Regions from separate parts of the Nocardioides sp. GCM10030259 genome, predicted to be linked through region 2. Evidence: riboswitches for the same ligand, from Rfam matches in the RefSeq annotation. Region 2 holds a riboswitch; each other region holds the start of a gene.

Region 1 (7,854 bases), on a different contig from region 2:
CGGCGTCGAGGCGGCGGGTCTGCTCCGCGACGGCGGAGTAGACCGACGGGTCGCCGGAGGTGAGCCGGACGACGTCTCGGCCCGCCTCGTGGGCGGTGACCAGCTCGGCCAGGATGCCGTCCAGGTCGAGGGCCTGGGTGTCGACGAGCCGGGCGTCGGCGCGGCAGTGCCCGAGCACCGCCTCGTCGAGGTACGTGCCCGGGTAGAGCACCACGTCGGCCGCCGCCAGCATCGTGGCCGCGCGGAGCGTGATCAGGTCGGCGGCGCCGGGGCCGGCCCCGACGAAGTGCACGGTCATGGCTTGCTCCAGCTCCACTGGGTGACGGTGCGGGCGGGTGCCCAGCCGGTGAACGACCCGATCGGTGTCGCGTGCTCGACGGCCAGCCGGGTCAGCTCGCCACCGTGCTCGGCGTACGCCGCGGCGAGGACTGACTCGGTCTCGAGCGTGACCCCGTGCACGACGAGCCGGCCGCCGGGACGAAGCCGGTCAGTGCACAGGTCGAGCAGGCCGGGCGCCGTGGCCCCGCCGCCGACGAAGACGGCGTGCGGCGCCGACAAGGCGGCCAGGGCCTCGGGGGCGCGTCCGCCGACCACCTCGAGGCCGGGTACGCCGAGCCGCGCGGCGTTGCGCGCGATCCGGGACAGCCGGTCGAGGTCGGCCTCGACCGCGACTGCCGCGCACGTGGGGTGCGACCGCATCCACTCGATCGCGACCGAGCCGGCTCCGGCGCCGACGTCCCAGAGCAGCTGGCCGGGCTGGGGCGCGAGGCGCGCCAGGGCGCTCGCCCGGAGGTCACGCTTGGTCAGCTGGCCGTCGTGCTCGAACGACTCGTCGGGCAGCCCGGCCGCCCACGCCCCGACGACCGGTCCGCGCAGCTCGAGCGCGACCACGTTGAGGGCGGGCGCCGGACCGGTCCACGCGTCCGCCGTCGCCTCGACGCGCGACTCGGTGGTGGCGCCGAGGTCGCCCAGGACGGTCATCAGCGACCCGCCGTACCCGTGATCGACCAGCAGTGCCGCCAGCGCCGCCGGGGTGTCGGCGTCCGACGAGAGCACGAGGACGCGCCAGCCGGGGGCGAGCTCGCGGAGCACCGCGTGCAGGTCGCGGCCGACGACCGTGACGACCGTGCTCGCCTCGGCCGACCAGCCCATCCGCGCGCGGGCGAGGGCGACCGACGAGACCGCCGGCAGCACGTCGAGGCGCGCGGCGCCGAGCAGCCCGGCCAGCCTCGAGCCGATGCCCGAGAGGAACGGGTCACCGGACGCCAGCACCGCGATGCGTCGTCCGTCGTGGGCGGCGAGCAACGCGGCGAGCCCGTCCGCGAGCGGCCGCGGCCAGGGTTCGCGGCGCTGTCCCGACACGTCGGGCACCAGGCGGAGATGGCGTTCGCCGCCGAGCAGCACCTCGGCGCCGAGCACCCGGTCGCGGGCGTCGTCGGTCAGCCCCGCCCAGCCGTCCGCGCCGATGCCGACGACGGCGATGCGGGACTTCTCGGGCTCGGGCACTCGCCCGACCCTAGAGCACCAGCGGTCGTAGGATTCCGCGGTGCTCACCGCCACGGACCCGCTGCCGCACCGGCCCCGGCGCGTGACGGTGGCCGGCGTCTCCGGCAGCGGCAAGAGCACGCTCGCTCGTCGTGTCGGCGCGCTGCTCGGGCTGCCCTACACCGAGATGGACGCGCTGCACCACGGGGCCGGGTGGACGAAGCGCCCGGAGTTCGAGGCCGACGTCGACGCGGTCGTGGCGTCCGAGGCCTGGGTCTGCGAGTGGCAGTACGACTACGCCCGTCCGCTGCTGATCGAGCGCGCGGACCTGGTGGTGTGGGTCGACCTGCCGTTCCCCGTGACGCTGAGCCGTGTCGTACGTCGCACGGTCCGGCGGCGAGTGCGTCGCGAGGAGCTGTGGAACGGCAACCAGGAAGGCCCGCTGCACACGTTCTTCACCGACCGCGAGCACATCGTGCGCTGGGCGATCAACACCCGGAACCTCTACGACGAGCGCATCCCCCTCGTGGCCGCCGCCCGTCCCGACCTGCCGATCGTGCGGCTGCGCAGCAGCCGCGAGGTGGACCGCTGGGTCCGCGAGGTCGTCGAGCCGCTAGCCTGACCGCGGCACGAGGTGCTCCGCCCGTCCGACGGGTGGGGAGAATCTGGGAAGCCGGTGAGAGTCCGGCACAGGCCCGCTGCGGTGACCCGTGGCTGTGGAGACACAGACCCGGGAAGTCCGAAGACCGGCCTCGCGCCACGCATCCGACAGATGTCCGTTGGCGAGCGAGCGGGAGCCTCACATGCCACAGCAGTACCCCTTCAGCGCCGTCGTCGGCTCCGACGAGCCCGGCGGCATGGCCCTGGCCCTCATGCTGACGACCGTGTCGCCCGAGATCGGCGGCGTGCTCGTCCGCGGCGAGAAGGGCACGGCCAAGTCGACGATCGTGCGGGCGCTCGCGGCCGTGCTGCCGCCGATCGACGTCGTGGCCGGGGACCGCTTCTCCAGCGACCCGCTCGACCCGGCGCCGCTCTCCCCCGACGGCCCGTTCGCCGCCGACGTACCCGTCGAGGCCCGACCGGTGCGGCTGGTCGAGCTGCCCGTCGGCGCCACCGAGGACCGCGTCCTCGGGTCGCTGCACCTCGAGCGCGTGCTGTCCGAGGGCCGCACGGAGTACGAGCCCGGCCTGCTCGCCAGGGCCCACCGCGGCATCCTCTACGTCGACGAGGTGAACCTGCTCCACGATCACCTCGTCGACCTGCTCCTCGACGCCGCGGCCATGGGCCGGTCGACCGTCGAGCGCGACGGCGTCTCGGTCTCGCACGCGGCCCGGTTCGTGCTGGTCGGCACCATGAACCCCGAGGAGGGCGAGCTGCGCCCCCAGCTCCTCGACCGGTTCGGGCTCACCGTCGAGGTCGCTGCGCCGCGCGACCCGGCGACGCGGATGGAGGTCGTGCGCCGCCGGATGGCCCACGACGCCGACCCCGACGGCTTCGCCGCGTCGTACGCCGAGGCCGAGCGCGCCCTCACCGAGCGGATCGCCGCCGCCCGCAGCAGGGTCGCCGACGTCGCGCTCACCGACGCCGCCCTGCTCCGGATCGCCGAGCTCTGCGCGGCGTTCGAGGTCGACGGGATGCGCGCCGACATCGTCACCGCCCGCACCGCGGTCGCCCACGCCGCCTGGCACGGCCGTGACGAGGTCACCACCGAGGACATCCGCGCCGCCGCGCGCCTGGCCCTCCCGCACCGCCGGCGACGCAACCCCTTCGACGCCCCCGGGCTCGACGAGGACCTGCTCGACGAGGTGCTCGGCGACGAGCCGGATCCCGATCCGGATCCGGACGGCCCGGGTGGTGATGGTTTCGAGACAGGCGCTAGCGCGCCTTCCTCAACCACCGAGGACGCGCCTTCCTCAACCACCGAGGACGCGCCTTCCTCAACCACCGAGGACGCGCCTTCCTCAACCACCGAGAGCACGCCGTCCTCGACCAGCACGGTCGGCAGCGGTACGCCGTACCGTGCCCGCCTGCTCACCGCCCGAGGCACCGGTGCCGGTGAAGCGGGGCGACGCAGCCGGGCGCTCACCGACGACGGCCGCCGGATCGGTGCGTCGACCGACGGCCGCGGCCCGCTGCACCTCCCGGCCACGGTCAGCGCGGCCGCGCCCCACCAGGTCGCTCGCGGTCGCACGGGCGGGGCGCTCCGGCTGCTGCCGACCGACCTGCGCCGCGCCGCGCGGGAGGGGCGGGAGTCCAACCTGGTGCTGTTCTGCGTCGACGCGTCGGGATCCATGGCGGCCCGCAGGCGGATGGAGCAGGTCAAGACCGCGATCCTGTCCCTGCTGCTCGACGCCTACCAGCGGCGCGACAAGGTGGGCCTGGTGACGTTCCGCGGCGACGCCGCAGAGTTGGCCCTGCCGCCGACGCACTCGGTCGACGTGGCCGCCACCCGCCTCGACGCCCTCCCCGCGGGCGGGCGGACGCCCCTCGCCGAGGGGCTCCTGGCGTCCGCGCGGGTGATCGAGCTCGAACGCATCCGCGACCCGCGCCGCCGGCCGCTGCTGGTCGTCGTCACGGACGGCCGCGCCACGGCGGGAGCCGACCCGGTGGCCCGGTCCCGCGTGGCCGCCGGGCTGGTGGCCGGCACCGATGCCAGCACGGTCGTCGTCGACTGCGAGAGCGGATCCTTCCGGCTCGGCCTGGCCGCCGCGCTCGCCGAGCACCTGCGGGCCGAGCACCTGCCGGTCGCCGAGGTCAGCGCCGAGGCGCTCACCGGGGTCGTGCGGGACGGGCGGGCCGCGTGAGCGCCGCGGCCCTGTACGACGTCATCGAACGCCGCCGAGACGTCCGCGCCGAGTTCAGCCGCGAGCCGCTGACCGACGACGCGCTCGAGCGCATCCTCGGCGCCGCCCACGCGGCTCCCAGCGTCGGCCTCAGCCAGCCCTGGGACTTCGTGCTCGTGCGCGACCCCGTCACCCGGGATCGTTTCCACCGGCACGTCGACGCCGAGCGCGCGACGTACGCCGACTCGCTGCCCGCCGACCGGCGCGGCACCTTCGACCGGATCCGCATCGAGGGCATCCGTGAGGCAGCGCTCGGCATCGTCGTCACCTACGACCCGGCACGTGGCGGGAGCCAGGTGCTCGGCCGGCACGCGATCGACGACGCCGGCCTCTACTCGACCTGCCTGGCCATCCAGAACCTCTGGCTCGCCGCCACCGCCGAAGACCTCGGCCTCGGCTGGGTCTCCTTCTACCGCGAGGAGTTCCTGGCCGACCTGGTCGGGCTCCCGCAGGGCGTGCGCCCGGTCGCGTGGTTGTGCCTCGGACCGGTCACCCGGCTGCAGCAGAAGCCCGACCTCGAGCGTCACGGGTGGCGGCAGCGGCGTCCCCTCGCGGACGCCATCCACCACGAGACGTGGGGGTGCTGAGATGCCACAGGGCCAACCGCTCGTCGTGCCCGACGACGGGCTCACCACCGCGCAGCGACGGCGGCTCCCGCTGCTGATGGTCAACACCGGCGACGGCAAGGGGAAGTCGAGCTCGGCCTTCGGGCTGGCGATCCGCGCCTGGAACCAGGGCTGGGACATCGGGGTCTTCCAGTTCGTGAAGTCCGCCAAGTGGCGCATCGGCGAGCAGACCGTGCTCGAGCGCCTCGGCGAGCTCCATGCCCAGACCGGCGAGGGCGGCCCCGTCGAGTGGCACAAGATGGGCTCCGGCTGGTCGTGGGCGCGCAAGGCCGGCGACGACGAGGACCACGCCCGCGACGCCGCCGAGGGCTGGGCCGAGGTCAAGCGCCGGATCGCCGAGGAGCGGCACGACCTCTACGTCCTCGACGAGTTCACGTACCCCATGCAGTGGGGCTGGGTCGACGTCGACGACGTGGTCGCGACGCTCCGGGAGCGGCCCGGCCGGCAGTTCGTGATGGTCACCGGCCGCCGCGCCCACCCCGCGCTCGTCGACGCCGCCGACCTCGTCACCGAGATGACCAAGGTCAAGCACCAGATGGACCGCGGCCAGAAGGGCCAGGCGGGGATCGAGTGGTGAGCCTGCCGCGCCTCGTCGTCGCCGCCCCGGCCACCGGCCAGGGCAAGACGACGGTCGCCACCGGCCTCATGGCCGCCCTGACCCGGGCCGGCCACACCGTCTCCGGGCACAAGGTCGGGCCCGACTACATCGACCCCGGCTACCACGCGCTCGCCTGCGGACGACCCGGCCGCAACCTCGACCCGCACCTGGTCGGCGAGCAGCGCATCGTGCCGCTGCTGCTGCACGGTGCCCGTGGCGCCGACGTCGCCGTGATCGAGGGCGTGATGGGCCTCTTCGACGGTCGCATCGGCGGCCGCGGCTTCTCCTCCACGGCGCACGTCGCGCAGCTGACCGGGTCGCCGGTCGTGCTGGTCGTCGACATCTCCCGCTCGTCGCGGACGATCGGCGCCGTCGTGCACGGCCTGGCGTCCTGGGACCCCCGCGTGCGCGTTGCCGGCGTGATCCTCAACCAGGCCGGCTCGCCCCGGCACGCGCGCGAGGTCGCGGACTCCATCGACCTGCCGGTGCTCGGCACGATCGGGCGGGACCCGGCGCTCGGCGTCCCGTCCCGGCACCTGGGCCTCGTGCCGGCCGCCGAGCGCGAGGAGGCGCGGCACGCCCTGGACGGGCTCGCCGACCGGATCGCCGAGCTGGTCGACCTCGACGCCGTCCTGGCGCTCGCGCGGACCGCGCCGGACCTCGACGCCGAGCCGTGGGACGCAGATGCTGCGCTCGGTGGCTTCGAGATGGTTCCTGAGGAGGTTGCGCAGCAACCGTCTCGAAGGGCAGGCGCTGGCGCGCCTTCCTCGACCACCGTGCGGCCCGTGGTGGCCATGGCGGGTGGGCGTGCGTTCACGTTCCGGTACGCCGAGACGGAGGAGCTGCTCCGGGCGGCCGGGTGCGCGGTGGTGGGCTTCGACCCGATGGTCGACCCGCGCCTACCCGACGGCACCGCGGGCATCTATCTCGGGGGCGGGTTCCCCGAGGTGCACGCCAGCGAGCTCACCGGCAACGTGGTGCTCCGGCGCGAGCTGGCGGCGGCGCTCGCGGACGGCGTCCCGACCGTGGCCGAGTGCGCCGGGCTGCTCTACCTCTGCACGTCACTGGACTCCTCCCCCATGGTCGGCGCGGTCGCGGCGGAGGCCGCGATGACCGAGCGGCTGACCTTGCGCTACCCCACGATGACGGCGACCACCGACAACCTCCTGACCCGCGCGGGCGAGACGGTCACCGGGCACGAGTTCCACCGCACGCAGGTCGTCCCGGCTAGCAACGGCCGAGCCGCCTGGACGGTGGACGGGGACGCGGTCGGATTCGCGTCCGAGACCCTGCACGCGTCGTACCTGCACACCCACTGGGCCGGCCACCCGCAGCTGGCCCGACGCTTCGCGGAGGCGGTGCACGCCCGTGGATGACCTGGCCCTGGATCAGGCACTCCGCCACCACGGCGACGTCGAGGCCGTCGACGGCCTCCTGGACTTCGCCGTCAACGTCTACGACGGCCCGCGCCCACCGTGGCTCGACCGGGCGCTCCACGACAGCCTGGACGCCGCCGTCCGCTACCCGTCGGCGACCGCGGCCGAGCACGCGATCGCCGCGCACCACGGTCGCGCGGCCGACGGCGTCCTGGCGACCGCCGGAGCGGCGGAGGCGTTCTCGCTCCTCGCCCGCCTCCGGCGCTGGCGGCGTCCGGTGGTGGTGCACCCCCAGTTCACCGAGCCCCACGCCGCGCTGCGCCAGGCCGGCCACGTCGTGACCGAGGTCGTCCTCTCCGCGCCCTTCACCCTCGATCCGTCGGTGGTGCCGGACGACGCCGACCTCGTCGTCCTCGGCAACCCGACGAACCCGACCGGGGTCCTGCACTCACGGGCCGACGTCGAGGCCCTGCTGCGCGACGACCGGCTCGTCGTCGTCGACGAGGCGTTCATGGACGCGGTCCCCGGGGAGCCGGAGTCCCTCGCGGGCGAGCAGCGTGCCGGCCTCGTCGTCATCCGCAGCCTCACCAAGCACTGGGGCATACCGGGAGTGCGGGCAGGCTACGTGCTCGGCGACGCCGACACCGTGCACCGACTGCGCGAGGGCCAGGTGCCGTGGTCGGTCTCGACCACGGCCGCCGCCGCGATGGTCGCCTGCTCGACCGACACCGCGCGCGCCGAGGCAGCCCGACGGGCCCGCGAGATCGCCGACTGGCGCGGCTTCCTCGAAGAATCCCTGTCAACCATGGGGATCCGGCACATCCCGTCGCGGGCCAGCTTCGTGCTCGCCGAGGTCGGCCCCGACGTCCACACCGCGCTGCGCCGAGTGGGAGTCGCCGTACGCCGGGCGGACACGTTCCCCGGAC
Region 2 (10,699 bases):
AGCACGCCGAGGATCGCCAGCACCCGCGGGTCGAGGCCGCCCTCGTTGAGCTCGGCGAGCACCACGGCGATCACCACCGGCAGCAGCGCGAGGAAGACGAACGGCGGGTCGACCCGCTCCCCCGCGCCCGCCCGCAGCAGCAGCGGCCAGCACAGCATCATCAGCCCGGCGAACGACGCGACGCCGAGCACGACGACCGAGCGCGGGGAGATGCGGACGGCCGCGCTCATCCGGGGTCCCCGCGGAATCGTGGGGTGGAGGAGCGGAGCGGGGGAAACCCGCGATTGCGTGGGGTGGTCACAGTGCCGCCACCACCTCGTCGACGCGCAGCCACGGCGCGCCGAGCACCTTGGTGACCTGCGGGGCGAAGGCGGGCGACTCGGCGACCACCCGGCGCACCGGCCCCGACGACACGACCTCGCCCTCGGCCAGCACGACGACGTCGTCGGCGGCCTGCGCCACGAACTCCACGTCGTGCGTCGCGACCAGCACCGCGTGCCCGTCGCCGGCCAGGCCGCGGAGGATCCCGGCCAGCACGTGCTTGGCGGCGTAGTCGAGCCCGCGCGTCGGCTCGTCCAGCAGCAGCAGCCGGGGCCGCGACACCAGCACCAGCGCCAGCGCCAGCGCGAGCCGCTGCCCCTCCGACAGGTCACGCGGGTGCTGGTCGCCGGGGATGCCGGGCACCAGCCGGTCGAGCAGCGACCGGCAGGCGCCGCTGCCGCCGTCGGCGGCGGAGCACTCCTCGTCGACGGTCTCGAGGTAGAGCAGGTCGGCGGCGTTCTGGGGCACCAGGCCCACGAGCGCCCGGCGCTCGGCGGCGGCGAGGTCGGCCGGGTCGCTGCCGTCGACGTCGACGCGGCCCGACGTACGCCGTCCGCTGCCCTGCACCGCCCACAGCAGGGACGACTTGCCCGACCCGTTGCGGCCCATCAGCGCGGTGACCCGGCCGCTGCCGACCTCGAGGTCGAGCGAGCGCACGGCGACGGTGTGGCCGTGCACGACGTCGAGGCGGCGTACGACGGCGGCGGGCGTCGCCGCGGAATCGAGGCTCACCGGCGGAGCGGCGAGGTGGAGCCCACGGGCCCGTCGGCGGGCGTCGCGGACGCTGAGCGGCAGCGGGTCCCAGCCGGCCGCGCGGCCGAGCTCGACGATCGGCGGCACGACCGGCGAGGTGACCAGGAGCTCCCCGGGCTCGCCGACGGTCACCCGGCCGTCGCCGGTGAGCAGGCACATCCGGTCGACGAACGGAACCACCCGCTCGAGCCGATGCTCGGCCAGCAGCACCGAGACGCCGAGGTCGTGGACCAGCCGGGTGAGCGTGGCGAGCACCTCCTCCGCCGCGGTCGGGTCGAGCGCGGAGGTCGGCTCGTCGAGCACGAGCAGGCGGGGGTGCATGGTGAGCACCGAACCGATCGCCACCCGCTGCTGCTGGCCCCCCGACAGCGTGCGCAGGTCGCGGTGGCGCAGGTCGGCGATGCCGAGCAGGTCGAGGGTCTCCTCGACCCGGCGCCGCATGGTCTCCGGCGGCAGCCCGAGCTGCTCCATGCCGTAGGCGAGCTCCTCCTCGACGGTGTCGGTGACGAAGCCCGCCGCGGGGTTCTGCCCGACGTACCCGATCGCGTGCGCGCGCTCGCGCGGCGGCGTGCGCACGATGCTCGCGCCGTCGAGAAGCACGTCGCCGTCGAGCGTGCCGCCCGAGAAGCGGGGGACCAGGCCGGTCACGATGCCGAGCAGCGTCGACTTCCCGACTCCGGTCGGCCCGGAGACCAGCACCAGCTCGCCCTCGTCGACGACCAGGTCGACGTCGGTCAGCACCGGCGCCTCGTCGTACCCGAAGCGGATGTCGCGCAGCTCGATCATGCGGCGACCTCCTCGCGAGCGGGTGCGGCGACCGACGGGTGGGCCTGAGGCGGCGTGCAGAGCGGTCCGGCCAGGGCGATGCCGCCCATCACGAGCGCGACGGCGCTGAGGGTCGGGAACGCGTCGAGGGCCGGGTAGGCGACGGAGACCTGGTAGCGGCTCATCCACCAGCCGAGGGCACCGACCACGACACCGGAGGCGACGACGGCGGCCTCGGGCCAGCGCCACGGGTCGGGGCGGTAGCGCGTCCGCTCGACCCGGCGGCCGGCGCTGCGCAGCCCCGCGACCGCCGCGGCGACGCCGAGCCCGAGCATCGGCAGCGCGAGGAGCCGGGGCGCGGTGCGGTCGAGCACGGCGTACGTGCCGACGCAGATGCCGACCAGCCCGACCAGCATCAGCGTGCCGGTCACCCGGCGCTGCGCGGGGGTGGCGCCGCCGGCGCGGCCGTAGCCGCGGGTGTCCATGCCGGCCGCGAGGGCGAGCGAGCGCTCGAGGGCGTCCTCGAGCACCGGGACGAGCAGCCGGCGCAGCCAACCGACGCGGCCGGTCTCCCCCGCCCGCAGCGCCTGCGCCGCACGCACCCGCCGCACGCTCTCGACGAACTGCGGCAGCACCGTCACCGCGACCACGAGCGCCGTGCCGATCTCGTACAGGGCGGGCGGCACCGAGCGGAGCAGCCGCTTCGGGTTGGCCAGCGAGTTGGCCGCGCCCACGGCGATCACGATCGTCGCCAGGCGCAGGCCGTCGTACAGCGCGAACAGCAGCGCCTGCGCGTAGAGCGGCCCGAGCAGCGTGACGCCGGCGACCCAGTCGGGCAGCGGGATCGCGGGCAGGTCGAGCAGCACCCGGCCGCCGAACCAGCCGCCGAAGACCACGCGGAACGCCACCCGGATCACGATGATCGCCACGCCGAGCCAGACGTAGAGCCGGAACGACCGCGCCCACGGCTGGTCCGAGCGGCGCAGCGAGACCACGAGCGCTGCCACGCCGATCAGCATCAGCAGCACCAGCGGGTTCGTGGTGAACGACGCAGCCGTCGCGAGTCCCAGCGCCCACAGCCACCAGGCCACCGGGTGCAGGTCGCGAGGCATCAGCCCGGGATCCTGCGCCGGCGTACGACGGCGACGGCAGCTCCGGCCGCGAAGAGCACCGCCACCACGGCCGGACCGACCCAGGTCGGCATCCCGCCGTCGTCGGGCTCGGTCGGCTCGGACGACGCCGGGGTCGGCGTCTCGGTCGGCGTCTCGGTCGGCGTCTCGGTCGGCGTCTCGGTCGGCGTCTCGGTCGGGCTCGGGGCGGCACTCTGCTGCCGGGTGGGCTTCGGCTTCTTCGACGGCTTCGCGCGCGGGCTCTCGGTGCTCTCCGGCACCGCCGTCTCCGCCGGCGTCGGCGTCGCGGTCGGCGACGCCGACGGCTTCGGGGCGGGCCGCTTCGTGGGCTTCGCGGTGGGCTTCGGGGTGGGCTTCGGGGTGGGCTTCGTGGTCGGCGAGGACGAGGCGGTCGGCGCCGACCGGTGCACCGCAGGACCGGTCCCGGGCAGTGACTTCGCGGAGCTGCCGGTCCAGGAGAGCGCCACGGACCCGCCGTCCGGGACGGTCTGCGAGCCGACGGAGCTCGTGGCGTAGGCCCAGCGGCCGGAGGTGCCGTCGGACCAGTAGAGCGCCCAGTACGCATCGGCGGGAGGCGTGTTCACGCACGGGTCCGACGCCGGCTGCCCCGACACCCGGCACACGAAGCCTGGCTGGCGCTGCACGTAGTCGAGCCCGAAGCCCGCCACCGCGAACAGCGAGGCGGCGGTGCGCCCGCCACCGTCGGCGATGCACGCGCTCTGCACGCCGCCGCCGAGCTCGTGGAAGTCGACCACGACGCTCGCGCCGTCGGCGCTCGAGCAGGTCTCGGCCGCGGCCGGCCCGGAGGGCAGCACGAGGCCCGTCGCCGCGGCGACGAACGCCGCGGCGACGAGCCTCAGTGCCGTGCGACCCACCGGGTCAGCAGCCCTCGAGGTGCTGCAGCGCCGGCGCGGCCTGCGCGGTCGCGCGCACCCACTGGCCCAGCGTCGCCTTGCTGATGCCGGCCTTGCGGGCGGCCGCGTCGTAGGCGATCGCGCCGTTGGCGCGGCGCAGCCCGTTGACCCAGGTCGCGGCGTCCTGCGCGGCGTCGCACTCGCCGGCCCGAGCGAGGGCGACGGCGGCGAGGCCGGTGCTGTTGCTGTTGCTGCCCTTGGTGGCGGGTCCGCCGCCGAGGCTCCCGTCGCTCTTCTGCTGCTGCACCAGCCACGCGACCGCGGCGTCGGTCGCGGCCTCGACCGCACCCGACGGCTTGGCGATCGACTGGAGGTTGAGCACGGCGAGGACGGTGGCGTCGGTGTCGGCCTTCCGGTCCTTCTTGCGCGCCCCGTCGCAGGTCTGGTCCTCGGCACCGGCGTCTGCCAGGTTCAGGCGGAAGTAGCCCGGCGCGCACTGCTGGGTGACCAGGAAGCGCACCGCGGCCCGCGCCTTCTTCGACCCGGCCTCGGTGAGCCCGGCCGCGGCGTACGACTGCCCGATGACGTTGGCGTAGTCGGTGTCGGCGGTCTTGTCCTGGATCCGGCCGACGATGCCCTTCTCGGAGCTGACCCGGCCAGCGAGCCGCTTGACGAGGTTCACGCCGCCGAAGTCCTTCGCGTCGGCGTCGACCGTCTGCGCGAAGACCAGCGCCTTGGCGACCGAGCCCGCGTAGACGTCCTTGGTGCCGAAGTCGGCGCCAGTGGTCCAGCTGTCGACGTTCTTCTGGAGCGCGCGGTTGACCTGCCGGATCGTCTTCTTCTGGCCGCCGATCGCCGCCAGGGCCGTGCCGAGGTCGGCCGTCAGGCCGTAGTCGTCGAAGGTGAAGCCGTCGGAGGTGACGGAGACGACGCCCTTCTCGGGCTGCTTGGCCAGCCAGGCGGCCGACTTGTCGGCCGGCGCCGCCGAGGCGGCGGACATCGTGCCGACGGCGAGACCCAGCGCCAGCGCGCCGGAGACGAACGCCGCGGCGAGGCGAGGTGTGCGAGTCATGGGGTTCCTTCCCGCTGCTCATGCGGGGGCCCGGATCCCTGTCCCGGCGGCCACCCGCTGCTTTCCACGACAGCGTGTGATCAGGACGCGTCGTGACGGGTGCTCCGGCTCGCTCGCCCCGCGGCTGCGGGACGGCCTACGGTTGCGGGTCAGCGCCGGACTCGGACCGGCTTCCCCCACCACGGGCGTGCATTGGTGTGTGCCCGAGCAGCATATCCCGCAGTCGCGGGAGCCCCTCGCGCAGCCTCAGGAGAGCTTCTCGAGGATGAGCTCGCGCACCCGACCGGCGTCGGCCTGGCCGCGCATCTCCTTCATGACCGCCCCGATCAGGGCACCGGCGGCCGCCACCTTGCCGTCGCGGATCTTGTCGGCGACGTCGGGGTTGGCGGCGATGGCGTTGTCGACGGCCGTGGAGAGGGCGCCCTCGTCGGAGACGATCGCGAGCCCGCGGGCGGCGACGACCTCGTCGGGGGTGCCCTCACCGGCGAAGAGCCCGTCGAAGACCTGCCGGGCGAGCTTGTCGTTGAGGCTGCCCTCGTCGACGAGCGCCTGCACCCGAGCCACGTCGACCGGCGTCACCGGCAGCGCGTCGACCAGCACGCCCTGCTCGTTGGCGCGGCGTGCGAGCTCGCCCAGCCACCACTTGCGGGCGGCCTGCGGGGTGGTGCCGGCGGCGATCGTCTGCTCGATCACGTTCACCGCACCGGCGCCGACCGTGTCGCGCATCTCGAGGTCGGAGAAGCCCCAGTCGGCCTGCAGCCGGGCGCGGCGGGCGGTCGGGTTCTCGGGCAGCGTGCCGCGCAGCTCGTCGACCCACTCACGGGTCGGCGCCACCGGGACCAGGTCGGGCTCCGGGAAGTAGCGGTAGTCCTCGGCGTCGGACTTCTCGCGACCGCTCGTGGTGACCCCGGTGTCCTCGTGCCAGTGCCGCGTCTCCTGCAGGATCCGCTCGCCGCCGCCCAGCACGGCCGCGTGTCGCGACATCTCGTAGCGCACCGCGCGCTCGACCGAGCGCAGCGAGTTCACGTTCTTGGTCTCGGTGCGGGTGCCGAGGACTCCCGAGTCCTTCGGCGAGAGCGACAGGTTGACGTCGGCGCGGATCGAGCCCTGGTCCATGCGCGCGTCGGAGACCCCGAGGGCGACGATGAGGTCACGCAGCTGCGCGACGTACGCCCGCGCCACGTCGGGCGCCTTCGCGCCCGCGCCGACGATCGGCTTGGTGACGATCTCGATGAGCGGGATGCCCGCACGGTTGTAGTCGACGAGCGAGTGGTCGGCGCCGTGGATGCGACCGGTGGCGCCGCCGACGTGCAGCGACTTGCCGGTGTCCTCCTCCATGTGGGCGCGCTCGATCTCGACCCGGAACGTCTCGCCGTCGACGTCCACGTCCATCCAGCCGTTGAAGCAGATCGGCTCGTCGTACTGCGAGGTCTGGAAGTTCTTCGGCATGTCCGGGTAGAAGTAGTTCTTCCGCGCGAACCGGCACCACTCCGCGATGTCGCAGTTGAGCGCGAGCCCGATCCGGATCGCCGACTCCACGGCCTTGCCGTTGACGACGGGCATGGCGCCCGGCAGGCCCAGGCAGGTCGGGCAGACCTGGGTGTTGGGCTCGGCACCGAACTCCGTCGGGCAGCCGCAGAACATCTTCGAAGCGGTGTTGAGCTCGACGTGGACCTCGAGGCCCAGCGCCGGGTCGTACGCCGCGACGACGTCGTCGAAGGCGACCAGGGTGTCCGTCATGCGCGTGCCCCTTCCAGAGCGGGAGCCTTCTCGAGGAGCGGGCCGCGCCACTGCTGGAGCAGCAGCGCCTCGAGGGCGGCGCCGACCCGGTAGCAGCGGTCGTCGGCCAGGGCCGGGGCGAGGACCTGGACGCCGGTGGGCAGCCCGTCCTCGTCGGCGAGGCCGCTCGGCACCGAGATGCCGGGCACCCCGGACAGGTTGGCGGGGATGGTCGCGAGGTCGTTGAGGTACATCGCGATCGGGTCGTCGAGCTTCTCGCCCAGCTTGAACGCCGTGGTGGGCGCCGTCGGCGAGACCAGCACGTCGGCCTGCTCGAACGCCGCGGCGAAGTCGCGGGTGATGAGCGTGCGCACCTTCTGGGCCTGACCGTAGTACGCGTCGTAGTAGCCGCTCGACAGCGCGTAGGTGCCGAGGATGATGCGGCGCTTGACCTCGTCACCGAAGCCGGCGTCGCGGGTGGCGCGCATGACCTCCTCGGCGCTGGCGCCCTCCTCGGGCCAGACCCGCAGGCCGTAGCGCATCGCGTCGAACTTGGCGAGGTTGCTCGAGGCCTCCGCCGGCAGGATCAGGTAGTACGTCGCGAGCGCGTGCACGAACGTCGGGCACGACACCTCGACGACCTCGGCCCCCGCCTTGACCATCAGGTCGACGGACTCCTGGAAGCGGGTCATCACGCCGGACTGCCAGCCGTCGCCGGCCAGCTCCTTGATGACGCCGATCCGCACGCCGGACAGGTCGCCGGAGGCGCCCTGCTTCGCGGCGGCGACCAGCGCCGGCAGCGGCTGGTCGATGCTGGTCGAGTCGAGCGGGTCGTGGCCGCCGATCACCTCGTGCAGCAGTGCCGAGTCGAGGACGGTCCGGGTGACCGGACCGGCCTGGTCGAGGGAGTTGGCGAGCGCGACGAGCCCGTAGCGGGACACCCCGCCGTACGTCGGCTTCATGCCGACCGTGCCCGTCACCGCGCCCGGCTGACGGATCGAGCCGCCGGTGTCGGTGCCGATCGCGAGCGGGGCCTCGAACGCCGCGACCGCCGCGGCCGAGCCGCCGCCGGAGCCGCCGGGGATCCGGTCGAGGTCCCACGGGTTGCGGGTGGGGCCGTACGCCGAGTGCTCGGTCGAGCTGCCCATCGCGAACTCGTCCATGTTGGTCTTGCCGAGGATCGGCAGGCCGGCCTCCCGGAGGCGCCGCACCACGGTCGCGTCGTACGGCGGGACCCAGCCCTCGAGGATCTTCGAGCCGCACGTCGTCGGCAGGCCCTCGGTGGCCAGCACGTCCTTGACCGCGATCGGCACGCCGTCGAGCGCGGAGAGCGTCTGGCCGGCGGCGCGGCGGGCGTCGGACGCCTCGGCCTGGGCCAGCGCGCCCTCCGCGTCGACGTGCAGGAACGCGTGCACCTGTCCGTCGACCGCGGCGATCTGTTGCAGATGCGCGGTCGTGATCTCAACGGACGTCGTCTCGCCCCGCGCCAGCATGCCGGCGATTCCGGCCGCATCAACTCGCAGCAACCGCGCAGGTCGCTCCGCTCCCGGCGCGGTCACTGCTCGTCCCCCAGGATCCGCGGGACGGAGAAGCGCTGCTCCTCGACCTCCGGAGCGCCCGACAGCGCCTGCTCGGGCGTCAGGCCCGGGGTCACGACGTCCTCGCGGAAGACGTTGGTGAGCGGCAGGGCGTGCGAGGTCGGCGGGATGTCGTCACCGGCGACGCCGCTGATCGAGGCCACCGACTCGAGGATCACCGACAGCTGCGGCGCCAGGTGGTCGAGCTCCTCGTCGGACAGGTCGATCCGGGCGAGGTTCGCCAGGTGCGCGACCTCGTCTCGGGTGATTTCAGGCATGGGCCCAATCCTAGGAGAGGTCGTCACCCGGGTTTCCCCCGGCTGGCTCCCCTCAGGCCTGCTCGAGCAGCTGCCGGACCTTCTCCGGGTCGTCCACCTGCGGGCAGCCGATCAGCAACCGGCCGGGTTCCTCCTCCACGACCAGGTACCCGCGCTGGTGCAGCACCGCCGCGAAGTCGGCCGGGTCGCGGCCGGGCGGTACGGCGTACGAGATCGTCCGCGCGCCGGGCTGGTGGAGCTCGGCCTCGGTGCGGGCGACCGACTGTCCCCACTCGCGCAGGAACACGACGACGAAGACGGTTGCCGCGACGATGCCGACGACGACCATCACTGCGAACACGACCATGACGTCCTCCCCCTGCTCGGAACCCCTCTTCGTCCCGAGGGTGCGCCGAGGACGTCGGCACGGGAAGGGCACAAGGTCCCGGCGCGGCGGGGATCGGTGTCAGCGCTGCGACAGGATGTCGCGGAGCACCTGGGGGTAGTTGGTGATGATGCCGTCGGCGCGCCAGTTGATCGCCCGGCGCATCCCGGCGCCGTCGTTGACCGTCCACACGTGCGCCTCCATGCCGGCGTCGTGGATCGCGGTGATGTCGGACTCCTGGATGACGCCGAGCGCGGGGTTGACCTGCTGCGCCCACACGGCCGCACCCGTGATGTCGGCCTGCGTCGGCCGGGCTCCGAAGAGCAGCCCGACCGGCACCTCGGGCGCGATCTGCTTGTACCCGCGCAGCCAGACGTGGTCGAAGGACTGGACGACCAGGCGCCCCTGCTGCACGGCCTGGCGGAAGACCTTGACCGAGCGCAGCTCGTCGTCGAGATCGACCTCGACCCCGGGGTAGAGCGCCGGCGACTTCGGCTCGAGCAGCATGCCTGCCCGACCGCCGATGGCGCGGCCCCACTCGGCCAGCGTGGGCACCCGCTCCCCGGCGAACTCAGGGGCGAACCACGACCCGGCGTCGAGCTGCTTGATCTCTGCCAGGGTGAAGTCGCCGACGTTCCACGGCGCGCGGTCGGGGAAGAGCTCCTCCACGTTCGTCGTCCGTGCCAGCGAGGTGTCGTGCATGATCACCAGCTCGCCGTCGCTGGTGCGCTGGATGTCGTTCTCGACGACGTCGGACCGTTGCCGCAGCGCGACGCTGATCGCCGCGAGCGTGTTCTCCGGCGCGACGCCGGACGACCCACGGTGGGCGGTGACGTCCGGGCTCGTCGTACGGGAGGGCGCATCGGTCGCCGCCGTTGCCGGGCCGACGAGGCCGATCGTGACCGCGCCGGCGGCGAGCGCCAGGCCGAGCCGGGCCAGCGGGCGGGAGAGGGAACGGGACAGTGTCATGGGAGACCTCCGAGAATGGTCGAGCCACCGGAGCCGGTGGGCGCGACGAGCCTTGCGACGCCCGGCCAACCTCGGGTGTCGAGGCAGTGCACTCCCGCGGAACGGACGGTGAGGCCGCGGTTGGGCACCGGATGTCCGTGCCACCGGCCATCATGGGTCCCGTGGTGAACCCCAGCGGGACCCTGGTCGGACGGGACGCCGAGCTGGCGGAGCTCGTCGCGCTCCTCGGCGTCGACGGCTCCGACCGGCCTCGCCGTCCGGTCCTCCTGGCCGGCGACGCCGGTGTGGGCAAGACCCGGATCCTGACCGAGCTGACGGCGCGTGCTGCCGAGGCCGGGCACCGGGTGCTGGTCGGCCACTGCGTCGACTTCGGCGACAGCGCGCTGGCCTACCTGCCGATCTCCGAGGTGGTGGACGGCCTCGCGGCGGCGCTGCCCGAGGTGGTCGCGTCGGTCGAGCGCGACCACCCGGCCCTGAGCCGGCTGCGGGCCGGCGGCCGCACGCTCGACGCCGCCCGCGACACCGAAGCCGGCCGCGAGGCAGCCACCGGGCGGGGCGAGCTGTTCGCCGCGGTCCACGCCCTCCTGGAAGCGGCCGCCGAGCAGGTCCCGCTGCTGATCGTCTTCGAGGACCTGCACTGGGCCGACCAGTCCAGCCGCGAGCTGCTGACCTACCTGTTCACCCGGTCCTTCGTGGGCCAGGTGCGCCTGGTCGCGTCGTACCGCTCCGACGACCTGCACCGCCGGCACCCCCTGCGCCGGCAGGTGGCCGAGTGGTCGCGCCTCGTGCACCGGGTGTCGCTGGAGCCCCTGCCCGACGACGCCGTGCGCACGCTGGTCGCCGAGCTCGTGCCGACCGGGCTGCGCGCCTCGCAGCTGACCACGATCGTCACCCGCG
Region 3 (10,699 bases), on a different contig from region 2:
GCGAGCTCAACGGCGGGTGGTCGCTGATGACCAACCAGCTCAACCACGAGCGCGTCGCGCTCACCTCCGCGGCGCCCCTCACGCACTCGATCGACATCGTGCGCACCTGGGCGCAGGCGACCAAGGCGCCCAACGGCGAGCGGGTCATCGACAGCGAGTGGGTCCAGATCGCGCTCGGCCGGGCGCACGCCCGCACCGATGCGCTGCGCCTCATCAACTGGAAGCTGGCGGCCGACGCCGACGCGGGCGTCGACCTGTCTCCGGCCGAGGCGTCGGCCACCAAGATCTACGGCTCGGAGCTCGCGACCGAGGTCTACCGCACGCTGATGGAGGTCGTCGGCCCGAACGCCGGGCTCACGGGCGACTCCGAGGGCGCGGTGCTCCAGGGCCGGCTCGAGCGGTTCTACCGGTCCGCGCTGGTGATGACCTTCGGCGGCGGCACCAACGAGATCCAGCGCGACATCATCGGGTACGTCGGCCTCGGCCTCCCCGCGGCGAAGAGGAGCTGAACGAGCATGGACTTCCAGTTCACCCAGGAGCAGGACGAGGCCGCGGAGCTCGCCGCGAGCATCCTGAAGGACCGCGCCACCAACGAGCGGATGAAGGCCGTCGAGGCCGGCGGCGACCGCTTCGACCGCGACCTGTGGGCAGCGCTCGGCGACGCCGGCCTGCTCGGCCTCGCGCTGCCGGAGCAGCAGGACGGCGCCGGACTCGGTCTCGTCGAGCTGTGCCGCGTGCTGGTCGAGGTCGGCCGCACGGTCGCGCCCGTCCCGCTCGCCGCGCACGGCCCGGCCTCCCGGCTGATCGCCGAGCACGGCTCGGACGAGCAGAAGTCGGCCTGGCTCCCCCGCGCCGCCTCGGGCGCCGCGGTGGTCACCGCGGCGATCGCCGAGGAGCACGCGTGGGCACCGGCTCGCCCGACCACGGTCGCGACGCCCGACGGCGACGGCCACCGCCTGACGGGCAGCAAGGCCGTCGTCCCGGCCGGCACCTACGCCGACCTGTTCCTGGTCCCGGCCGAGACGCCCGCGGGCGTCGGTGTCTTCCTCGTCGAGCCCGGCGACGCCGGGGTCACGGTCGTCGCCCAGCGGTTCTCCGACCGCGACGCGGTCGCCCGGTTCGACCTCGACGGCGCCGTGCTCGGCGCGGACCGGCTCGTCGGCGCGGCGGACGGCGCCGCCGCACACCGGCTGCGGCAGCTGATGGTGCTCGGCGGCTCCGCGGAGCAGCTCGGCATCACGGAGGGCGCGCTGCGGCTGACCGCGACGTACGCGAAGACGCGCGAGCAGTTCGGCCGGCCGATCGGGACCTTCCAGGCCGTGTCGCAGCGGCTCGCCGACGGCTACATCGACGTGCTCGGCCAGCGGCTCACGCTCTGGCAGGCCGCGTGGCGGCTCGACGAGGGGCTGCCCGCCGACACCGAGCTCGCGATCGCGAAGCTGTGGGCGGCCGACGCCGGCCACCGGCTCGCGCACACGGCGGTGCACGTGCACGGCGGTGTCGGCATCGACCTGGACGGCGAGACGCACCGCTACTTCACGGGAGCCAAGCGCTTCGAGTTCCTGCACGGCGGCGCCACCGAGCAGGCGCTGGCGATCGGACGGGCGCTGGCCGCCGAACCGGCATGACCGGTCAGGTGGTTTCGAGGCTCAGGCGCCAGGGCGCCTTCACACCTCAACCACCGGGGCTGTGCGGTGGTTGAGGTGCGAGGAGCGCCAGCGACGAGCCTCGAAACCCCCACGGTGCGCGAGCAGCTGCTCGCGCGAGCCGGGAACGACTCCCCCGGGCTGCTGTTCGAGGACGCGTCGTGGACCTGGGCGGAGGTCGTGCACGAGTCCTGCGTGCGCGCGGCGGTGCTGCAGACCCTGCTCCCGGCCGGCGATCCGCCACATGTCGGCGTGCTCCTCGAGAACGTGCCCGAGTTCGCGTTCCTGCTCGGTGGGGCGGCCCTCGGCGGCTCCGTGGTCGTCGGGCTCAACCCGACCCGCCGGGGCGCGGCGCTCGCCGCCGACGTACGCCGGGCCGACGTCCAGGTCGTCGTCACCGACGCGGCGCACGCCGACCTGCTCGCGGACGTCGACGTACCCGTGCTGCCGCTGGAGTGCCCCGACTGGGGCGCGCTGCTCGACGAGCACGCCGAGGCAGCGGTGCCCGACGTCGAGGTCGGCCCCGACGACCTGATGATGCTGATCTTCACCTCGGGCACCTCCGGCGACCCGAAGGCGGTCAACGTCACGCAGGCGAAGGTCGCCCTTCCGGGGCAGTTCCTGTCGGAGCGGTTCGGGCTCGGACCGCGGGACGTCGCCTACGTGTCGATGCCGATGTTCCACTCCAACGCGATCATGGCGGGCTGGGGCCCGGCGCTGGCCGCCGGCGCGACCGTCGCGCTGGCCCGGCGGTTCTCGGCGTCCGGGTTCCTGCCCGACGTCCGGCGGTACGCCGCGACGTACGCCAACTACGTCGGCAAGCCGCTCACCTACATCATGGCGACGCCGGAGCGGCCCGACGACGCGGACAACCCGCTGCGCCTGGTCTTCGGCAACGAGGCCAACGACCGCGACATCGACGCCTTCGGGCGGCGCTTCGGCTGCGTCGTGGTCGACTCCTACTCCTCGACCGAGAACGCCGTCATCGTGCAACGCGTGCCGGAGATGCCGCCGGGGTCGCTGGGCCGGCCGCTCGACGGGGTCCGGGTGCTGGATCCCGAGACGATGGCGGAGACGCCCGACGCGGTCTTCGACGAGTCCGGCTCGCTGCTCAACGCCGAGGAGGCGACCGGCGAGCTCGTGAACACCACCGGCGCGGGCGCCTTCGCCGGCTACTACAAGGACCCGGACGCCGAGGCCGAGCGGATGCGGGGCGGGATGTACTGGTCCGGCGACCTCGCCTACCGCGACGCCGACGGGTTCGTGTACTTCGCCGGCCGCATCGCCGACTGGCTGCGCGTGGACGGGGAGAACCTCGCGGCCGCGCCCATCGAGCGCGTGCTGCTGCGCCATCCGTCCGTGTCGGAGGCCGCGGTGTACGCCGTACCCGACGAGGCGGTCGGCGATCAGGTGATGGCGGCGCTCGTGGTCCACGACGGGCTGGAGCCGGAAGGGTTCGAGGAGTTCCTCGCCGGCCAGCCGGACCTGTCGACGAAGGCCTGGCCGCGGTACGTCCGGCTGGTCTCGACGCTCCCCCGGACCGCGACCAACAAGGTGCTCAAGCGCACCCTCGCCGCCGACGGCCCGGTCGCCGGCGACGGCGTGCTGTGGACGCGGGACGCCCGGGGCACGGCGTACCACTAGCCACCCCGGATTCCACCCCTCGCGACCACCCGCACCCACCCCGGCCGGCCCTACTGTCGCCGGATGGAGCCCGAGCCGGCGTTCAACCACCGCCTCGCCCTGCTGCTGGCGATGGCGATGTTCGTGCTCGTGGTCGACACGTCGCTGATGAACGTCTCGATCTCGGCCGTCGTGCACGACATCGACGCGACGGTGAGCGGGGTGCAGTCGGCCATCGCGCTCGAGGCGCTCGTGTCGGCGGCGTTCATCCTGATCGGCGGGAAGGTCGCCGACCTGATCGGCCGCAAGCGCGCCTACGCGCTCGGCCTGTGCGGGTACGGCATCGGCGCGATCTCGATGACGCTCGCGCAGAGCATCCTGCCGATCATCGTCTTCTGGGCCGTGATCGGAGGGATCGGCGCCGCCCTGCTGCTGCCGGGGATGCAGGCCCTGATCCACGGCAACTTCGAGGGCGCCGCGCAGAAGCGCGTCTACGCCCTGGTCGGCGCCTCCGCCGCGATCGCCGCCGCCGTCGGACCGCTCATCGGCGGCTTCCTGACGACGGCGCTGTCGTGGCGGGTCGGCTTCCTCCTGGAGGCGCTCATCATCGTGGTCGTGCTCAGCGGGCTCGGCCTGGTCCGGGACGTGCCCTTCACCGGCTCCCGGCACATCGACCTGGTCGGTGCGCTGCTCTCCGTGCTCGGCATGGGCGGCCTCGTGCTCGGCATCCTGGTCTGGCAGGAGGGCGGCGAGGCCGTCGGTGCCCTCATCGCGGTCGGCCTGGTCGGCCTCGGGTCGCTGGCCGGGTGGCTGCGGCACCGCAAGCGTGCCGGCCGGCCGGCGCTGGTCGACCCGGCCCTCTTCTCGTCGGTGTACTTCCGGCTCGGCATCTCCAGCCAGATGCTCCAGCAGATCGCCCTCGGCGGGGCGATGATCACCCTGCCGATCTACCTGCAGATGGTGCTGGAGTACAACGCCCTCGAGGCCGGCCTCTCCCTGGCGCCGCTGTCGCTCAGCATGTTCGCCCTGTCGATCTACGCCGGACGCAAGCTGCACGGGGTCCGCGCCGGGGTGCTGATCCGCTGGGGGTTCCTGCTGCTGCTCGGCGGGCTGGTCGTCGTCGGCCTGGTCGTCCCGCGCGCCGACTCGGGCTGGGCGCTGGCACCCGCGCTCGTCGTCGTCGGCTCCGGGCTGGGCATCCTCGTGTCTCAGCTCAACAACTTCACGCTCGCCCCGATCACGGAGGAACGCGTCAGCGAGGCCGCGGCGGTGAACTCGGCAGCCGGGTCGTTCGGGCTGTCCTTCGGCCTGGCCTTCGCCGGCGCGATCATGCTGGCGGCGCTGTCCACGATCTTCACGACGATGGCCGAGGACTCCGACGTGCTCCCGAGCGGCGACCAGGAGCGCGTCGCCCAGGCGCTCGAGGACGACGCCCAGGTCATGAGCAACACCCAGCTCGACGAGCAGCTCGCGGACGAGCCGGAGGAGATCCAGGACGAGATCATCCGCATCAACACCGACGCGCGCCCCCTCGCGCTCCAGATCGGCCTGCTCGTCCCGGTCATCGCCGCGCTGGTCGGGCTCGTGCTGTCGTTCCTGATCGTCCGCCTGCCCGACCTCCAGCCGCAGTCGTCGGTCGAGGGCCTGGACCTGTGACGGTCTGGCGCGTCGGCAGGCACCGGGGCCACACTGATCGACGTGGGTGACGTCCCGGTGACTCTCCAGATCGGCGTGTGCGTGCTGATCTCGATCCTTGCCGTGCTGGCGCTCCTCGTCGTCTGGCGCGACGACCACAAGTGGCTCGAGCGGCACAAGGGCGTCGGACCGGTGGACGAGCCCGGCCCCTACCCGCTGGACCTCCGCGAGGTGGTTCGCCGCCCGACCGCCGGTCACGGCCGTCGATGACCCTCACGTGACGAAGAGCGCACCCGGACCTCCACGGTCTCCGGGCGGCCGTTCATCTTGGTGTGGTCCACTCGCCGCGTGCCGGTCAGTCATCTCGCGGGCCGTCGAGCCCGCATCGACGTCTCCCTCGATGGCATCCGGTTCACCCGGTCCCAGCCCGACGCCGAACGTCGGGACACCGCGAGGGTGCGCGACATCGAGTGGGAGCAGGTGACCGGCGCGAGCGTGCACACGTCGCGCAAGGGTCGCGCCGTCATCAGGGTCGCGGTGGTCGGCGCTCCGGAGGTCGAGCACCACCGCGCGGACCCGTTCGCGCTCAAGGTGCCGCGCAGGCTGACGGCGACGGCGTACGACCTCGTGGCGCACATCAACGACGAGGTGGCAGGTCGACGGCGCTGGCGCGAGCCGTCCTGAGGACGCCCCTCACCTGGCGCCGGCGGGACCCGTGACGTGGTCGAGGAACGCGGGGCCGCGACGCGCGAAGGCGCCCGGCGTCACGCCGTGTGCGCGGCGGAAGGCGCGGTTGAACGCGGCTTCGGACCGGTAGCCCACGCGCTCGGCGACGCGGGCGAGAGGCAGGTCGTCCTCGCGCACCAGACGCGCCGCCACGTCCATCCGCCAGGCGGTCGCGTAGCTCATCGGCGGCTCGCCGAGGAGGTCGCGGAACCGGGCGGCGAACGCCGAGCGGGACATGCCCGCCTCGGCTGCCAGCGACGCGAGGGTCCACGGAGCGCCGGGCTCGGCGTGGAAGGACGCCAGCGCGCTGCCGACGAGCGGGTCCCGCAGGCCGGCCACCCAGCCGCGGTCGTGCTCCCCCGACTCCAGCCACGAGCGCACGACCTGGACGACGAGGATGTCGGCGAGCCGCGCCGTGACGACGTCGCTGCCGGGACGGGGATGCTGCGACTCCGCGCCGATCACCTCGAACGCGGCCCGCATCCAGGCGGTGTCCTCGTCCCGTCGGGCCGGGAGGACCGCCGGGAGGCTGCGGATCAGGCGGGCCACCCCGAGCCCGGTGAAGCTCACCGCGCCGCACACCACCTCGGCGCGCGGCCCGGGACCGGGGATGCGGAGTCGCTCGTAGCGCTCGCCGACCTCGTCACGGGGGAGGTCGAAGAGCGGGGTGGCCTCGCTGCCGGGTGCGTCGAGGATGGCGTGCCCGGTGCCGTGCGGGACGAGCGCGATGTCGCCCGAGGTCATCCGCGTCGTCTCGCCGTCGACCTCGAGCACCAGCTCGCCGTCCGTGACCAGGTGGAAGACGATCGTGCCGGGCAGCGGCGGGATCTCGATGCCCCAGGGCGCGCCCAGCTCGGAGACGGCGTAGAACACGCCGCTCATCCCGAAGTCGGTGAGGGTCTCGGTGAGCACGTCCCGGTCCACCACGCCAGTATGCGTCGGCGCTGGACGAACGAGCAAGAGCGGCGGCATTTCCGGCATTGAACGTCCAGCACCAAGGCCGGACGCTGGGAGCAAGCCCGGAACCGGTCCGGGCACGGACTCCAGGAGGAGCGATGAGGATTCTGGTGGTGGGAGCGAGCAGGGGCACCGGCGCGGAGCTGGTCAGCGAGCTGGTCGAGCGCGGGCACCTGGTGACGGCGTACTCGCGCCAGGCGGCCGGCGAGGACGACCGGGTCCGGTACGTCGCCACCGACGTGCTCGATCGAGAGGCGCTCGGCAAGGCGATCGTCGGTCAGGACGCCGTCGCCGTGACCCTGGGGATCCCGGACAACCCGTTCCTGGTCCGGTTGACCCGGCGGGCGAGCTCGCCGCTCGACATCCGGTCGCGGGGCACGCAGGGCGTGATCGAGGCGATGCGGGAGCACGACGTACGGCGCCTCGTCGTGCAGACGGTGTACGGGATCGGGGACACCTACGCCAACCTGCCGTTCGCCTTGAAGGCGTTCTTCGCGCTCGGGATCCGGCCGCAGGTCGACGACCACGAGCGCCAGGAGCAGCTGGTCCGCGGCAGCGGGCGGGACTGGACGATCGTGCGGCCGACCGTGCTGCACGACGACCCGACGGACGACGCGGCGTACGTCGGCACCGACGACCGGGCGCCAACGATGCGGGTCTCCCGTCGCCAGGTGGCCCGTGTCATGGCGGACGCGCTCGAGAGCAGCCGGACCGCGGATCAGGTGCTCACGGTGACGGAGGCGGCGACGGCTCCGCATCCGCCTCGGTGAACGGGGTGCCGCCGCCGAACGAGTCGGACACGGCGACGGCGTCGAGCACGCGGTACGGCGAGGCGGCGGTGGTTGCGCGCCGGCGCAGGGCGTCGAGCGGCACGTCGCCGCGGGAGGCGACGATCACCAGGTTGCCGAGCCGCTTGGCCCGCAGCGTGGCCGGCTCGGCGGTCAGCAGCAGGTGCGGGAGGGCCGAGCGCACGGAGGCGACGGCGCGGCGGGTCCAGCCGAAGGGAGCGCGGTCGGTGAGGTTGAGGGCGACGACGCCGGCGGGTCCGAGCACGCGAGCGACGTCCGCGAGGAACGCGTCGGTGACGAGCGATCCCGGGACCCGGGCGTCGGCGAAGGCGTCGACGACGACCAGATCCGCGCTGGCGTCCCGCAGCGCGGTCACCCCGGCCCGCCCGTCGATCGGCCGCACCTTGATCCCGCTCTGGCGCGGCAGCGGCAGCTCGGCCCGGACCAGCTCGGTCACCGCGGTCGCGGGTTCGAACACGATCTGCGACGACCGCGGCCGCGTCGCTGCGACGTACCGCGGGAGCGTCAGGCCGGCGCCGCCGACGTGGACGACGCGCAACGGCACCGATTCGGGGGCCACGGCGTCGACGACGTCGCCGAGCCGGCGGACGTACTCGAACACCAGCCTGCGCGGGTCGTCGAGGTCGACGTGGGACTGGTCCATGCCCGACATCCGGACCACGTAGGAGCCGGGCCGGTCGGCAGGCAGGATCTCGGCGTCGTGCTCCACGGGGGCAGCCTGTCACGGCGGGACCTTGGTCCCACCGGGCCGGGGCCGCCGTCACTGTCGGGCACGGACCGCGCGGGAGAGCGTGAGCCCATGCCTCCTGCAGCACAGAACAACTACGCGATCGACGAGCACGGCATCCTCTTCTGGACGACCTACCTCGGGAGCGCGATCACCCTCACCATCGCGATGTTGGGGCTCTTCCTCTTCATGGTCCACCGCAACAGCCGGGCCACGCGGGCTGCGCAGGACGTCGAGACCCCGGCGTCGTCCGTCGCCGCGCTCCCGGAGCCGGCGGAGCCGTCGACGCCGGGCGCGCCGCACGCCGCCTGACGAACCCGGAGGGTGGGCGACGCCCGGAGTTGGTAACGTCGCGCCTGCCAGTCGTGCCACCTCGGTGGTCAGGGAACCCGGTGCAAGTCCGGGACTGACGCGCAGCGGTGAGGGTGACGGGCGGGACACGCAGCCACTGGGCCCCTCGGGGCTCGGGAAGGCGTCCCGTGCCGGAGGATCCCGAGTCCGAAGACCTGCTGGCCCTCCCGGCACTCGCCGCGAGGTACCCCGCGGGCTCCGCGCACGAGCCCCTGACCGCGGAGGACCACCCTCGTGACCAGCAGCTCCACCACCCGAACGCGGCGCGATCGCTGCCCCGGCGTGCTCCGGCCGTGGCCGGCCGCCGACGGCAACCTGGTCCGGCTCCGGCTGCCCGGCGGACGGCTCCCGGCGGCCGGACTGCGGGCCCTCGGCGAGGTGGCCACGACGTACGGCGACGGGCACGTGCGCCTCACCCACCGGGCGAACCTCCAGGTGCGCGGCCTCCCGCCCGTCACCGACGGCATCGTCGCGGCCTTCGAGGCCACGGGCCTGCTCCCCTCCCGCACGCACGAGCTCGCCCGCAACGTGATGGCCTCCCCGCAGACCGGGCTCGCCGGCGGCCGGGCCGACCTGCGCCCGGTCGTTGCAGAGCTGGACCGGCTGCTGTGCGCCACCCCCGCCCTGGCGGCGCTGCCGGGTCGCTTCCTCTTCGTGCTCGACGACGGCCGCGGCGACCTGCTCGACCGGACCGCCGACCTGGGCCTGGTTGCGCTCGACTCGTCGGCGGCACAGCTGCGGGTCGCGGACGCGTGGTCCGAGGTCGTCGACCTCACCGACGCGCCGACGAGACTGGTCGAGCTCGCGACGGCGTTCCTGGCCGCGCGGACGTCGGAGTGGCACGCGGCCGAGCTGCCGGCGCAGCTGGCGCCGACGGCACCGGCCGATCCACGCGTCCCGGCGCCGTCGCCACCACTGCCGTACGGCGCGGTGCCCGGCGGCGAGCACGTGCCTGCGGTCGACGGCGTCATCGCGCCGGACCTGGCGGCCCGCGGAGGCGACCTCGTGGTCACCCCGTGGCGTGGCGTCCTGGTGCCGGCATGAGGGCCCCGACGCGCCGCTACGAGTACGTCGCCGACGGGCCGGCCATCTACGTCGACTCGTTCGCGACGATCCGGCGGGAGGCACGACTGGACGGCGTACCCGCCGACGCCGAGAGGCTGGCCGTCCGGATGATCCACGGCTCCGGCCAGACCGACCTCGTCGACGACCTGGTGATCCACCCGGGTGTCGTCGACGCCGCGCGGTCGGCGCTCATGCTCGGAGCGCCGATCCTCGCCGACGCGCGGATGGTCGCGATGGGCATCACCGCCGGGCGGCTGCCGGCGGGCAACCGGGTGCACTGCTTCCTGACGGATCCCCGCGTGCCCGATCTTGCGTCGGCGTGGGGCACGACGCGCACCGCCGCGGCGGTGTCGCTCTGGGAGCCGCTGCTCGACGGAGCGGTCGTCGCGATCGGCAACGCGCCGACCGCGCTCTTCCACCTGCTCGAGATGCTGGTCGACGGTGCTCCGCGCCCCGCGGCGATCGTCGGCTGCCCGGTCGGGTTCATCGGCGCGGCGGAGTCGAAGGCCGCGCTGGCGTCCTTCGGCGCCGACCACGGGATCGACATCCCGTTCGTCACCGTCCGCGGTCGCCGGGGCGGATCCGCGATGGCGTCCTCCGCCGTCAACGCACTCGCGCAGGAGGAGGAGTGACGACGCCGGGACGCTTCTGGGGCGTCGGCGTCGGGCCGGGCGACCCCGAGCTGGTCACGCTCAAGGCCGCGCGCCTGATCGGGTCCGCCGACGTGGTCGCCTTCCACGCCGGCGTCGGCCGGCAGTCGAACGCGCGCCGGATCGCCGACCCGCTCATCCCGGCCGGCGTCATCGAGGAGGAGCTGCGCTACCCCGTGACGACCGGGTCGACGGCGCACCCGGGCGGCTATGCGGGCGCGATGGCGGAGTTCTACGAGTCCGCGGCGTCCCGCCTCGCCGCCCACCTCGACGCGGGCCGCGACGTCGTGCTGCTGGCCGAGGGCGACCCGCTGTTCTACGGGTCGTACATGTACATGCACGACCGGCTGTCCGCGACGTACCAGACGGAGATCGTGCCGGGCGTCCCCGCGTTCGCCGCGGCGGCGGCCGTCGTCTCCTCCCCGCTGGTGCGTCAGACCGACGTGCTCACGGTCCTCCCCGGCACCCTGCCCGAGCCCGAGCTCGCCCGCCGGCTCGCCGACACCGACG

Evidence for each region. Region 2 has a riboswitch for cobalamin ahead of ACFQQI_RS16825 (hypothetical protein). Riboswitches for the same ligand answer to the same signal wherever they lie in the genome.
Region 1: linked by a shared signal. The riboswitch ahead of ACFQQI_RS07155 (VWA domain-containing protein) and the one ahead of ACFQQI_RS16825 (hypothetical protein) in region 2 are both predicted to bind cobalamin.
Region 3: linked by a shared signal. The riboswitch ahead of ACFQQI_RS07185 (nitrite reductase) and the one ahead of ACFQQI_RS16825 (hypothetical protein) in region 2 are both predicted to bind cobalamin.

The regions. Positions count from the first base shown of each region.
Region 1 is NZ_JBHTDF010000006.1:54,233-62,086, reverse strand. Features, by position in the region: gene ACFQQI_RS07170 (cobalt-precorrin-4/precorrin-4 C(11)-methyltransferase) at 1-298, opposite strand, end outside; gene cbiE (precorrin-6y C5,15-methyltransferase (decarboxylating) subunit CbiE) at 295-1,506, opposite strand; gene ACFQQI_RS07160 (AAA family ATPase) at 1,547-2,107, shown strand; cobalamin riboswitch at 2,101-2,255, shown strand; gene ACFQQI_RS07155 (VWA domain-containing protein) at 2,289-4,289, shown strand; gene bluB (5,6-dimethylbenzimidazole synthase) at 4,286-4,915, shown strand; gene cobO (cob(I)yrinic acid a,c-diamide adenosyltransferase) at 4,917-5,531, shown strand; partial or broken gene ACFQQI_RS07140 (cobyrinate a,c-diamide synthase) at 5,528-7,854, shown strand, end outside.
Region 2 is NZ_JBHTDF010000019.1:96,304-107,002, forward strand. Features, by position in the region: gene ACFQQI_RS16805 (ECF transporter S component) at 1-230, opposite strand, end outside; gene ACFQQI_RS16810 (ABC transporter ATP-binding protein) at 298-1,860, opposite strand; gene ACFQQI_RS16815 (energy-coupling factor transporter transmembrane component T) at 1,857-2,951, opposite strand; gene ACFQQI_RS16820 (hypothetical protein) at 2,951-3,844, opposite strand; gene ACFQQI_RS16825 (hypothetical protein) at 3,849-4,895, opposite strand; cobalamin riboswitch at 4,972-5,094, opposite strand; gene gatB (Asp-tRNA(Asn)/Glu-tRNA(Gln) amidotransferase subunit GatB) at 5,142-6,635, opposite strand; gene gatA (Asp-tRNA(Asn)/Glu-tRNA(Gln) amidotransferase subunit GatA) at 6,632-8,107, opposite strand; gene gatC (Asp-tRNA(Asn)/Glu-tRNA(Gln) amidotransferase subunit GatC) at 8,170-8,469, opposite strand; gene ACFQQI_RS16845 (hypothetical protein) at 8,522-8,815, opposite strand; gene ACFQQI_RS16850 (glycerophosphodiester phosphodiesterase) at 8,915-9,802, opposite strand; gene ACFQQI_RS16855 (AAA family ATPase) at 9,964-10,699, shown strand, end outside.
Region 3 is NZ_JBHTDF010000006.1:63,495-74,193, reverse strand. Features, by position in the region: gene ACFQQI_RS07235 (acyl-CoA dehydrogenase family protein) at 1-509, shown strand, start outside; gene ACFQQI_RS07230 (acyl-CoA dehydrogenase family protein) at 516-1,628, shown strand; gene ACFQQI_RS07225 (long-chain-fatty-acid--CoA ligase) at 1,743-3,290, shown strand; gene ACFQQI_RS07220 (MFS transporter) at 3,354-4,925, shown strand; gene ACFQQI_RS07215 (hypothetical protein) at 4,968-5,174, shown strand; gene ACFQQI_RS07210 (hypothetical protein) at 5,253-5,588, shown strand; gene ACFQQI_RS07205 (AraC family transcriptional regulator) at 5,598-6,554, opposite strand; gene ACFQQI_RS07200 (NAD(P)-dependent oxidoreductase) at 6,701-7,357, shown strand; gene ACFQQI_RS07195 (spermidine synthase) at 7,314-8,105, opposite strand; gene ACFQQI_RS07190 (hypothetical protein) at 8,196-8,435, shown strand; cobalamin riboswitch at 8,467-8,652, shown strand; gene ACFQQI_RS07185 (nitrite reductase) at 8,709-9,518, shown strand; gene ACFQQI_RS07180 (precorrin-8X methylmutase) at 9,515-10,171, shown strand; gene ACFQQI_RS07175 (precorrin-2 C(20)-methyltransferase) at 10,168-10,699, shown strand, end outside.